4 regions of the Neobacillus sp. NPDC093127 genome follow, and region 3 is predicted to be linked to each of the others. Evidence: predicted binding sites of a transcription regulator. Region 3 holds the regulator's gene; each other region holds the start of a gene.
What was found. Region 3 encodes Rex, which represses fermentation and respiration genes when NADH is low (regulators of the CRP and FNR family bind a similar motif). Its sites were predicted from a motif close to TTGTGAAATATTTCACAA; they were not measured.

Region 1 (3,151 bases), on a different contig from region 3:
GTACGGCTGACTAGGACATCAACAGTATCAACTAATCCAAGTGACCAAGGAAGTAATTGGAATAAAACCGTAGCAGCAACACCTAATGTAGCAACGATCCACATAACCGTATTGATTACTGCCATAAAGCTTAGTAATGGACTTGGTTGACCAGGATTATTTTTACGCCATCTCGCATATGTCATGATTTGTGCTGCACCGTCAATCCAGCTGCCGATAATCACAAAGGTTAAGCCCAAGTAAAAAATCCAGTGTGCTTTTAGTGGAGCATAGAAAGTGTACAGTACAGATGCTTCCTTCAGAAGAACCATTGTTGCTGCCATTAATGTACCGACTAACATGATCCAGAAGCCAATCCAGCCAGTCCGTCTAGCGGCATTCGAGTGTCCGCCTGTTGTTCGGCTCACCGCCGCATATTGAAATCCCATAATAAAGAAAGTAGTTAAAACAAGACCCATTAATACACCATGTACTGTTAAGATTTGATAATAATCAATTCCCCATGGAAGCTCCCATTTGCCGGAACGGACAAGAGTTTGCAGGAGCCCCATTAATCCGCCAAGGGCAAGCGCCGAAAAGGCAACAAAAAAGTGTGCCATGGAAAGCTTTGCATCACGCGGGTCAACTTTTACTTTTGCAGCTGTAGAAGTAATCATTATTTTACCACCTCAATCTTTGAGAACATTAAATGGTGTCCAGCACCACAGTATTCGTTACAAACAATTAAAAATTCGCCTGCTTTGTCAAATGTTGTTGTATATTCACTGATATAGCCAGGTTCAAGCATCATATTAATATTTGTTCCAGCTACTTCAAAGCCGTGTATAACATCCTTTGTGGTAGCAATTACTTTAACCTTTGCCCCAAGCGGGACTTCTACTTGTGCTGGATTATAAGAGAAAGCTGATGCGACGTAGACTAATTCATATTCCCAAGCTTTCCCATCTACTTTATGCAGGCCTGGTTCATTAAATGGTTTTTCTTGACCAACCGTTTCCGGATTAACGGTGGTTAAACAGCTTGGCGGTTTGTTGCCTAGATAGAAGGCGCTAACCCCAACGACTGTCAAAAAAATGACCAGGCAGCTTATCCCGAAAATCAGCCAGATTTTTTCTAATTTATGCATGTGCATACTTTTTTCCCCCCTAAAAAGTTAAAAACGATCTACGAATAGGTAATAAACACTTACCCATGTAACAATGATAAAGATTCCTAAAAAGAAAACAGATGCTAATGTCCCTTTGAGAGAAGAGCGATCTTCCATCTCTGTTTTTTGATTTGTTTTCAGTTCCGTTTTTGCCATCCCCAAGACTCCCTTCCGAAAATAGAAAATTAACTAAATTAGTTCTCTTTCATCATACAAAACAATTGTGAAAGTAAAATACTAAATTTGTAAGTTCACAAATTGTTCATTCCTTAGATATTTACTATGGTAATGGTAAAAACTTGATGTAACAGTGATTTATATCACATTTAACATCGAGTAAATGTGAATAAAATGTGAACAATCACACCTTACCTGTGATAAAAGTAATTGATAAACACTTCACATACTTCGAATTCCTGTTTTTTAAAAAATGGGAGTCACATTTCAAATTAGTTAAAATATGATAAAAATAAATGTCCTATTTTCCTTGAGAAATGAGTGTGTTTTTGTGGAGAAGTATTATTGTGAAAAATGCCGGCTCCTATATAATGAAGCAGCAATCTGTAAAATTTGCGGGTTAGTTGCGGGAAACAAAATAAAAATCGAAGTTCAAAAACAATCAGAAAAATAATCAGTTAGGCACTTAATAAACCACTGGAAAAGATTGTGTAATGATGTGTTGTAAAATCCGCGCTATAATTGAAGTGCACAACAACAACAACCTTCAAAACGTTTGCTTCCCTACATGGGGAGCTTTTTTTTGTCTTTTGAGTCATATGAATAATTATTGGTTAATTGGTAAAAATACCCTTACGACCGTTGAAGGAGTATGATGATGCCTACGATTATTTCAGTTGCAGAGGTTATTCCTCCATATGAAATTAACCAAGATCAAGCGTCGCAATTTGCCAGAGAGCTTTTTGCTGAATCATTTAAAGATATTGAGAGACTAATGAAGGCCTTCCAAAATGGACAAATTGAAAAAAGACATTTTGCGAAAGGGCTAGAATGGTTTAAAGAAAACCATTCTTTTGAAGAGAAGAATCATGCTTATATAGAGTCCGCAGTCACACTTGGAAAAGAAGCGATTGTCAAATGCTTAAACAATCAAGACTTTCTTAAGAGACCGATTGCTTACGAAGAGGTCGAGGCCATTTTTTTCATATCAACAAGCGGGATTTCAACCCCAAGTATTGAAGCAAGAATAATGAATCAATTGCCTTTTAATCCGCATACGAAAAGGATACCGATTTGGGGGCTGGGCTGTGCAGGAGGGGCTGCCGGGTTATCAAGGGCCTATGAATATTGCTTGGCTTACCCTAAAGCAAAAGTCCTTGTTCTGTCAGTCGAGCTTTGCAGCTTGACGTTTCAGAGGAATGACCTTTCGAAAAGTAATCTGATTGGAACTTCTCTTTTTGCTGATGGGGTTGCCTGTGCATTAGTTTGCGGCGATGCTGTGAACCATAAGATTATTAGCAAGAAGGCGTCGTCACCTTCCATCATCGCCACCCAATCGACCCTCATGCCTAATTCTTTGGACGTGATGGGCTGGGAAATAAGAAATACAGGTTTATTTGTCCTGTTTTCTCGTGATATTCCCCATATTGTCGAGGAATGGCTAAAGCCGAATGTCAAAGGATTTTTAGATGAGCATGAAATCGAACTTGAACAAATAGACTGCTTTATTGCCCATCCCGGTGGAAAAAAAGTCATCGATGCTTACGTGAAGGCGTTAGATATTCCAGTTTCCATGACCGAGGTATCGCTTGAAGTTTTAAAACAGTTTGGAAATTTGTCCTCGGCAACTATTCTTTATGTGCTGCGGAGATATATGGAGATGGACATTCCTAAAGACGCAATTGGACTTGGAACCGCTCTTGGTCCGGGGTTTAGTTCAGAATTACTTCTTTTGAGGTGGATGTAAATGAAGAATCTTCTTCCATTTGTTCTATTAATTGGTTTCATCGCCATTCAGCGTGTTGTGGAACTTTTTATCGCCAAAAG
Region 2 (3,151 bases), on a different contig from region 3:
TGTCATGAGGACAAAAATCTTCTATTTAATCGGCAAAACAAAGAATAACACACAAATGAAGTGGGCCACACTGCCGCCAATCACAAACAGGTGCCAGACCGCGTGATGGTACTTAAAGCCCCGCCAAACATAGAAAATGGCTCCAAGTGTATAGAGGGCGCCGCCAATTACTAAATACATCATCCCTTCGGAAGAAAGATTATTTACTAACGGTTTCCAGGCAAAAACAATTAACCAGCCCATAACGACATAGAGCGCCGTTGAGGTTACAAGATACTTTTTAACAAAAAAACATTTAAAAACAGTGCCGGCAACCGCCAAGCCCCAAACAATGCCAAATAATGTCCAGCCCATTGTCCCTTTAATCACTACTAATAAAAACGGGGTATAGGTTCCTGCAATAAAAAAATAAATGGACGAGTGATCCAAAATTTCAAAAACGTCTTTCGCCCTGCCTTCTGGAAAGCTATGAAGCAGAGTGGAGGACATATAAAGAATAAACATCGTTCCCCCAAAAATCGAGAAACTGACTACATGCCAGGCATTCCCATATAGGGATGAATAAACAATTAAAACCACTAAGGCAGAAATGCTCAGTAATGCCCCAATTCCATGTGTAATCGAATTAGCCATTTCCTCATGCTTAGAAAATGTGTGTGTCGCTGCCACTAATCATTCTCCTTCCAACTAACACTAGAATCTTCCTAAAGGTAGACTTCCAAATAAATATAAATGATATTCAAGAAAATACCATGCTTATGAATTGGATTCAATGGACGTTTATCATATCCAATAAAAAAAAGACTAATTCATTTTTTAAATTAGTCAGCCTTCTTAAACTATTAATCTTTCTTTCATAGTTTGTTCATATTTCTTCGTTAAGATATAAATAGGTTCACAGATGAACCTTTAACCTCCGCCCCCCTTAATATAGATTAGTTTGAACGCCCGGTACCAGCTGCCGGGTAATTTTTTTGTAGAAAAAGAGTGGAGCTCCGCCTATCATCAAAATGAGTTTATTTTAGTCACTATGATTTTTTCGCGACCTTCGATAAACAATGACAAAGTTTATCAAGAAAATGATGAACAAATAAAGTCCATATAATCCAAATGAAAACATCTTGTTGCTGCTAAATGCCGCTCCAGCAAAGGACAAAATAAGAATATTAGGGATCTTCCCGATGGTCGACGCTGTGAAAAAAGTGAGCCATCTGACCTTACTTAATCCGCAAATAAGATTGACAACCGGGGCAGGAATAACCGGAATCAAGCGGCAGGTCAAAATCGCAAAAAAAGAATGGCGATTCAAAAACCCTTCGTATTCTTGGACCTTTGGATATTTCAATAATCTCGCCTGGGCAAAATCCCGAAAACCATAGCGGCTTAAAAAGAAGAACCCCATCGTCCCGGCCATAGCTCCGGCCAATGATACAGCCGCTCCTTGTGCCGTACCAAAAACAGCACCAATGATTCCCGCTAAAATTGGGAATGGGATAATTGGAAAAAAGACACAAACCGCAACTAGCAGCATGCTGAGAAAAATGGATAAACTTCCACCTTGCTTAATAAGAACAATCAATTCATCCTTTTGAAAAAAGCCAATCGCAATAATCAAAAGCACGATTGTTACACTAATAAATTTCTTAAACATCGAAACGCCCCTAAAATATTATTTATTTAGTAAACCGTTAGTATTTTCTCTACTCTATTATTACCCATCTAAGTATATCGAGAAAACCATCATTCAGAAACAAAAAATTTTAAATTTTTCAAAAAATAGTCTCCTATGGATCCATGGCTCCACTTGTTCAAAAATTCTTGCGCGGAATGTAGAAATATTGTAACAAAGCTCCCATGCACGGGAATCTGACATAATTATAATAAACCTATAGAAACATTTTAAATGGTTTTAAAAATAATAATGAATTTTGGTGATGAAGATGCAGGGAATTAGTAAAGGGCATCCACATACTATGGGACACCCACATGCACAGGGTATGGGAAAAGGGATTGACTATGACGTAAATCCATTTATTGTAATCTGGGAAGTAACAAGAGCATGTCAGCTTAAGTGCGTTCATTGCCGCGCTGATGCACAGCTGACTCCTGATCCGAGGGAGCTGTCACACGAAGAAGGAATTAATCTCATCGATCAAATCTATGAAATGGATAATCCAATGCTTGTGTTCACTGGCGGGGATTGCATGATGCGGGAGGACCTTTTCGAGCTTGCTGATTATGCAATCAAAAAAGGGATGCGTGTTTCAATGACACCAAGTGCCACTGAAAACGTAACGAAAGAAAAAATGAAACAGGCAAAAGAAGTGGGTCTTTCGCGCTGGGGCTTCAGCCTGGACGGACCTACTCCGGAAATACACGATCATTTCCGCGGAACACCAGGTTCATTCGAGTTAACTCGTGAAAAAATAAAATATTTAAACGAATTGGATATGCCGCTGCAAATTAATACGGTTATATCCCGTTATAATTATGACTCACTTGAAGAAATGTCCAAACTTGTTGGGGAGCTTGGCGCCGTTATGTGGTACATCTTCCTGCTTGTACCAACGGGCCGCGGGCAATTAGATGCCTGTATTACCCCCGCCGAACACGAAAAGGTATTCCGCTGGTTATATGAACTAAGTAAAACAGCCCCATACGATATTAAAACAACGGCGGCACAGCATTACCGCAGAGTAGTTCTGCAGCAGAAAACCCGTGACCAATTAATTGATAAAGGTGAAATTCATTACGAGGATACAATTACAACCGATTTTGCTTCGATGCATGACGGCTTGAAGCGTGCTCCTAAAGGTGTCAACGATGGAAACGGCTTTGCGTTCGTTTCTCATATTGGAGATGTCATGCCAAGCGGCTTGCTTCCAATTGTTGGCGGTAACATTCGTGATACGACGCTTGCAGAAATTTATCGTGAGGCAAAAGTTTTTAAAGAACTGCGTCAACCCGACAATTACAAAGGCAAATGCGGTGTCTGCGAATATAACAAAATTTGCGGCGGTTCGCGCTCAAGAACCTACGCCGTGACGGGTGACTATTTAGAAAGCGAACCTTTCTGCGTTTATATACCGCAGGCAATGCGAAATAAAGAAACGGCGCCAACAGTCTAATAATAGAGGCATTCCATGATTCC
Region 3 (3,151 bases):
AGAGACAATCAAAATGGCGCCATCATAACTCTGTAAGTATTGCTCAAGCCAGGAAAGAGTTTCGATGTCGAGATGATTGGTAGGCTCGTCCAAAATTAAGATATCAGGTTTAGTTAATAGTAATTTTCCTAAAGCAAGACGGGTTTTCTGTCCGCCGCTTAAACTTGAAATCGCAAGCGCGCTTTCGTGGAAATTTAACCCATGGAGCACGGAGCGAATATCTGCTTCGTATTGATACCCGCCAGTCTCCTTAAATTTCACCTGAAGCTGGTCATATTCTTTAAGAACTCGTTCATATCTTTCATTGTATTCAAACACATTGGGGTCCGCCATCTGTTCTTCAAGCCTGCGCAGCGATTTTTCCATCATTTGAAGCGGTTCGAAGACGGTCAACATTTCTTCCCAAATGGACAAATTCGATTCTAATCCGGTATTTTGCGCTAAATAACCGATAGTCACTTCTTTTGGCTTAATAATATCCCCGCCATCATGTGACAAGTGACCGGCAATGATCTTTAATAGCGTCGATTTGCCTGCACCATTGCGGCCAACAAGTGCCACGCGGTCTCGCGTTTGTAATTCCAGCTTAATATTCGATAAAATAAGGTCAGCACCATAATATTTTTGTAGTTGATTGACCTGCAGTAAAATCATTTTCATTCACCTCTTATACAAAACCAATATGGCGTTCCACACCATCATTTACTATGGAAACTTATTCAGAGAATCATTCCTGCCAATAAAGGCGGTGTGAGCAAAGCTAAGCTTCATCTATTCAAAGTAACAAAAAATTTTTTTTCACCTAAATCTGATAATCTGATAAATTTTTGCGGCGCTCCGCCCCTTTTCCATACAAATAGTGTACCGTATTACTAGAGTGTCGGCAATAAAGGGCTTGAAGAGCGGGTATCTTTCAACGAAAAAAAATGTCTCAACTAGTTCAAAGTTTCACACACATTACCGGAAAAATAGTGTATGATTTGAGAGGAGGATTATTTATATGGCAGATTTTACACATTTTAATGAAGAAGGCAGGGCGAAAATGGTCGATGTCAGCGATAAACCAGAAACAGCACGGACCGCTCTTGCCCATTCCAGCATAACTGTAAGTAAAGAGATTTATGAAAAGATAACCAATAATGAAATGAAAAAGGGCGATGTGTTAGCTGTTGCCCAGGTTGCTGCGGTAATGGCGGCGAAAAAAACATGGGATTTGATTCCGATGTGTCATCCGATTCCGCTTACAGGTGTGAATATTTCTTTCTCATGGGAAGCGGACCACCTAGACAACTATCACCTACATATTGCGGCAGCGGTAAAAACAAAAGGGAACACGGGTGTGGAAATGGAAGCGTTAACAGCAGCTTCAGCTTGTGCCTTAACCGTTTATGATATGTGTAAAGCAGTGGACAAGGGCATGGTAATCGGACCGACGTATTTAGTCGAAAAAACGGGCGGTAAAAACGGGGATTATAAACGAACCGATAAAATTTAACTAAATCATCCAAGGGGTGTGGGAGATTATGGGTAATGAAACAATGAAAATACCACAGGCGACAGCAAAACGGCTGCCCCTCTACTATCGATTTTTAAAAAACCTTCATTCTTCCGGTAAACAAAGGGTTTCTTCTGCAGAACTGAGCGAAGCAGTGAAAGTGGACTCGGCAACCATTCGCAGGGATTTTTCCTATTTCGGGGCTTTGGGGAAAAAGGGCTACGGCTATAACGTTAATTACTTATTAACCTTCTTCCGCAAAACCTTAGATCAAGATGAACTAACAAAGGTGGCCTTAATTGGGGTCGGTAATCTTGGTACCGCCTTTTTAAACTATAATTTTTTAAAAAACAATAACACAAAAATAGAATTTGCCTTTGATGTCGATCCGAATAAAATGGGAACGATGATTCGTGAGGTACCGGTCTACCATCTCGATGAATTGGAGACCGTCCTTGCCAATGAAAATATATCGGTAGCGATTCTTACCGTTCCTGCGCCGGTCGCTCAGCAGATTACCGATCGACTTGTGAAGGCTGATGTGAGAGGGATATTAAATTTTACACCGGCACGATTAAATGTCCCTCCGTCCATTCGGGTCCATCATATCGATTTAGCAGTAGAACTGCAATCACTGATATATTTTTTAAAGCACTATCCAACTGTCGAGATAGAAGAATAATGGTAAAAGGGCTTTTTTGCGAGCATCATCTCGTGAATGGCCCTTTTTTATTTTTTTACTTTACTTGCGTAACAGTGTTATGTTACATTATAAAACAGAAAGGGGTTTTCAAAAATGAGCGAGGAGTTAATTTCTAAGAAGGACTTATTAGATCTTGCAGGGATTTCGTACGGGCAGCTATATAGATGGAAACGAAAGGATTTGATTCCTGAAGAATGGTTTATTCGAAAGTCGACGTTTACCGGTCAGGAAACCTTTTTTCCAAAAGAAAAAATTTTAGAAAGAATCGATAAAATCCAAACAATGAAGGAAAATCTTTCGTTAGATGCACTGGCCGATATGTTTTCTCCGAATATTAGTGATTTGCAATTGGAAAAGGATGAATTAATCAAACGTAACATTGTTTCTGCTGCAGTGATGAATTTTTACCTAGAGAATGATCAGAGCGGTTTTACATTTAACTTTCCAAGAATTCTTGAAGTTTATGTGTTAGAAAAGCTGCTTCAGTCAGGTGAAATTAATTTGGATGAAGGGAAAATGGTCTTACAAGTATTAAAGAATCATGCACCGCTTATCAAGCAAAAAAGCTGTGAATTGGTGATTACCCGAAAGCTTGGAGTATCTTCGTGTCTATTATTAATAAATGCAGAAGCCGTTTATTTAGAACCGGGAACCAAAATGGTAGTGTTGCTGTCACTGATGACATGTATGGAAGAGATTAAGTCGAAATTATTATAAAGGAGAATGGCAATGGAATTAAAAAATAGAGGAGATTTGATCATTAATGGGATTGGGGCATCTAATGGCGGAAAATTCCAGCTGGTTACCTTGAATGGACGTGGAACGGTTAACAGCAATTTGGAGTGCAGTGACTTTGAATGCAATGGTTCAGGAACGGTTAAAGGCGATGTGCTAGCAAATACAGCGAAAGTAAGTGGGAATGCGAGTTTTAAAGGAACCATCGATAGCGAACA
Region 4 (3,151 bases), on a different contig from region 3:
TTTGCTAATTCCTCCGCCTGCTGCTCTTCAGGCAGTGAGAGAAGATAATCAATTTTTTCGATATATTCCATCGATTTTTCGATTTTCACTTTAATATCATCATAGCCGGCTTGATCGATGAGATTGTATTTTAATTTAAACTCATTTAGCTTTTGCGCAGCTTCGTAGGTCGAATTCACAATATCATCACGGGTCATATCCTTTGTTTCATAACTAAGCATATGCTTCCATGATGGCTGGGTAATCGCCGTGCTGTGGTCCTCCAAGGTATGGCAGAGTTTTTTATAGCCATGGATTTCCGGATGTTCAAAGGCAGGACTCGCCGGGTCAAGGAACGGTGCTAGCGGTGCCACAAAGTAAAAAATTCTTGGGTCCTGCTGACAGGCTAAATGAATCGTTTCGCAGAAATCAATGTTTTCAACGGCACTTTTGTAGGTCTGGCCGGGAATTCCGACCATGAAGAACAGGTCAATTTTTTTACAGCCGTTCTTTAAGGAAAAATTAAGCGTATCGATGACTTTTTGATTGGTACAACTGAATTTCCCGTTATAGCGTCGGATGTTTTCATCATGGGTTTCAAGGGTAATTTCAATGCTATATTTTGGGACACTGTCATTCATTTGCTTGAAGAATTCTTCATCGGCATATTGGAATAATTCAAAGACGATTTCATTTTTCAGATTCAGTTTTTTCAGCCGGCTGAAAAATTCAGTGACATATTCACGTCCGCCCTGCCTTAGGTCATGGAGAATGAAAATCGGTGCCCGGCTGAATCTTGAAATAAATTGAATATCTTCAACAAGCTTCTTGGGCGACCGTAATGCCAGCGTATTACGGTTGCAGTTTTGGTCATAGGCCTCCCGGGAACCACCGCAGATGAGGCAGTTTTGCGAACAGCCGCGCGCGGTTAATAAAGCGGTGTTCGGGTATTGGAGCCAGCCGTTGTAGGGGAGCGGGTCAAGGAAATTACGATATTTAAATACGGAACGAATCGTATAGCGGTAGCCCGGAACGTCGATATCATCCAAATCCTTTGGCACATATGTAATCGGATTGAAGCCGCATTCGCTGCCCTTTTTCCAGGTTAAATTAGGGATGTCGGCATAATGGGTATTCCCCGCTTCAAGTTTATTCATCAGCAGGAGCATTAGCTTTTCGGTTGAGTCGCCGCGCATGACAAAGTCGATACACGGATATTCAATTAATTCTTTATGATAATACGTCGCCGACAAGCCGCCGAAGATGATGGGTGTTTCGGGATGGATGGCTTTAACAATTTTTGCAAGTTCAATACTGCCATGGGCATGCGGGAGCCAATGAAGGTCGATGCCGAATGCCTTTGTTTGAATTTTCTTTAGCTTCGCTTCGACATCGAATTTCTCACTCATCAGCATCCGGTTAGCGATATTGATGATCTTCACCCGCAGCCCGTAGCGCTCTAAATAGTCAGCAATACTTGTCAGCCCAATGGGATACATTTCAAACACAGGTGATGACGGCACCACATCACTGATCGGGCCGGCGAGCAGGGAGTTTTTTCGAAAGTCATAAACACTTGGCGCATGGAGGAGAACTAAATCGTATTTCATCTTAACCACCTCAAATTGTTTTCTATGTATTTTTTGAAAAATGATTTGTGAACAAGTTCACAATATTGGATGTAAGTATATTGGATAATTTTAGTTTACTATATTAGTGGATTGATAGAGTGACAAAAGGGTGACAAAATTTGGTGGATTTTGTGTATTCTCACTTTTTTAGTATGCTGTTGTTAGAGGATGTTAGGGGGAATGGAGCGATGGCACAGGTAAAAACGAATGCAATGCGCATTTTGGATGCAAAAAAGGTCAGTTATGAGATGCTGACATATGATAATAAAGATGGAAAAATAGATGGCGTTTCGGTGGCGGAGAAGATTGGCCGCGACGTAAACGAGGTATATAAAACGCTTGTTGCCCAAGGACATAGCAAAAATATCTATGTTTTTGTTATTCCAGTTGCTGCAGAACTGGATTTAAAAAAGGCCGCTAAAGCAGCCGCTGAAAAGAATATCGAAATGATTCCTGTGAAGGATATTCAAAAATGGACGGGTTATATCCGCGGCGGCTGTTCACCGATTGGGATGAAAAAGGAGTATCAGACCTTCCTCGATGAAAACTGCCTGCTCCTTGATTCAATCGTTGTCAGTGCCGGGAAAATTGGCGTTCAAATCGTGCTCAAGCCGGAGGACTTAAAGGAAATAACGAAAGCAGAAATCGCCGATTTGAAGAAATGAAATTTTAGCATGGGCACTCACCTATAAATGACAGTAGCATAAGATAAGGTGAAATTAATCTTTCTGATTGTTATGTAAAAGGGAGTGTTGATGAGTGGCAGGGAAAATTAAAAATTATTTTGCCGGCGGTAATACAGCTAGGGGGTTCCATAATCTGTACGATTCCAACCTCCAGGGACTTGATCGCTTATTCATTTTAAAAGGCGGTCCGGGAACAGGTAAATCCTCACTAATGAAGAAAATTGGCCATGAGTGGATTGAAAAGGGCTATAATGTTGAATTTCTGCATTGTTCTTCTGATAATAATTCGATTGATGGCGTGTTAATCCCGGTGTTGAAGGTTGGAATCGTTGATGGGACCGCGCCGCATGTGATTGAACCGAAAGCACCAGGAGCAGTGGAAGAATATATAAACTTGGGCGAGGCTTGGAATGCAAGGGCGCTTGCGGTTCAAAAGAAACCAATCCAGCAGCTGACGGATCAGATTAGTCAGTTGTTCCAGAAGGCGTACGCGACCTTTAAGGAAGCGTTGGAAATTCATGATGACTGGGAAAAAATTTATATTAACAGCATGGATTTTAACAAGGCCGACCAATTGACAAGAAAGCTCATTGACACCTTTTTTGGAAAAATGAAGTTGAATAAGACTGCGGATGTCCGCCATCGGTTCTTAGGGGCCGCCACGCCAAAAGGTGCTGTTGATTTTGTCCCGAATTTAACGGAGGGGATTCCGAAACGCTATTTCATTAAAGGACGCCCTGGCTCCGGAAAATCGACGATGCTGAAAAAATTGGCCGCTGCCGCTGAGGAGCGCGGTGTCGATGTCGAAGTGTATCATTGCGGCTTCGATCCGCATAGTCTGGATATGCTCATTTT

Region 1: the regulator Rex is predicted to act here: its motif matches at 1,535-1,552, upstream of ACIQCO_RS14720 (cytochrome c oxidase subunit 2A).
Region 2: the regulator Rex is predicted to act here: its motif matches at 1,758-1,775, upstream of ACIQCO_RS00185 (TIGR04053 family radical SAM/SPASM domain-containing protein).
Region 4: the regulator Rex is predicted to act here: its motif matches at 1,635-1,652, upstream of ACIQCO_RS21385 (TIGR04190 family B12-binding domain/radical SAM domain protein).

Annotation. Positions count from the first base shown of each region.
Region 1 covers NZ_JBIVOP010000009.1:200,876-204,026, forward strand. The annotation lists gene ACIQCO_RS14710 (b(o/a)3-type cytochrome-c oxidase subunit 1) at 1-656, opposite strand, end outside; gene ACIQCO_RS14715 (cytochrome c oxidase subunit II) at 656-1,132, opposite strand; gene ACIQCO_RS14720 (cytochrome c oxidase subunit 2A) at 1,154-1,303, opposite strand; gene ACIQCO_RS14725 (type III polyketide synthase) at 1,983-3,071, shown strand; gene ACIQCO_RS14730 (isoprenylcysteine carboxyl methyltransferase family protein) at 3,072-3,151, shown strand, end outside.
Region 2 covers NZ_JBIVOP010000001.1:36,311-39,461, forward strand. The annotation lists gene trhA (PAQR family membrane homeostasis protein TrhA) at 22-669, opposite strand; gene ACIQCO_RS00180 (TVP38/TMEM64 family protein) at 1,022-1,651, opposite strand; gene ACIQCO_RS00185 (TIGR04053 family radical SAM/SPASM domain-containing protein) at 1,974-3,128, shown strand.
Region 3 covers NZ_JBIVOP010000022.1:4,920-8,070, forward strand. The annotation lists gene ACIQCO_RS22915 (ABC-F family ATP-binding cassette domain-containing protein) at 1-654, opposite strand, end outside; gene moaC (cyclic pyranopterin monophosphate synthase MoaC) at 1,001-1,495, shown strand; gene ACIQCO_RS22925 (redox-sensing transcriptional repressor Rex) at 1,524-2,177, shown strand; gene ACIQCO_RS22930 (YhbD family protein) at 2,292-2,915, shown strand; gene ACIQCO_RS22935 (polymer-forming cytoskeletal protein) at 2,928-3,151, shown strand, end outside.
Region 4 covers NZ_JBIVOP010000018.1:50,962-54,112, reverse strand. The annotation lists gene ACIQCO_RS21385 (TIGR04190 family B12-binding domain/radical SAM domain protein) at 1-1,589, opposite strand, end outside; gene ybaK (Cys-tRNA(Pro) deacylase) at 1,799-2,275, shown strand; gene ACIQCO_RS21375 (PRK06851 family protein) at 2,370-3,151, shown strand, end outside.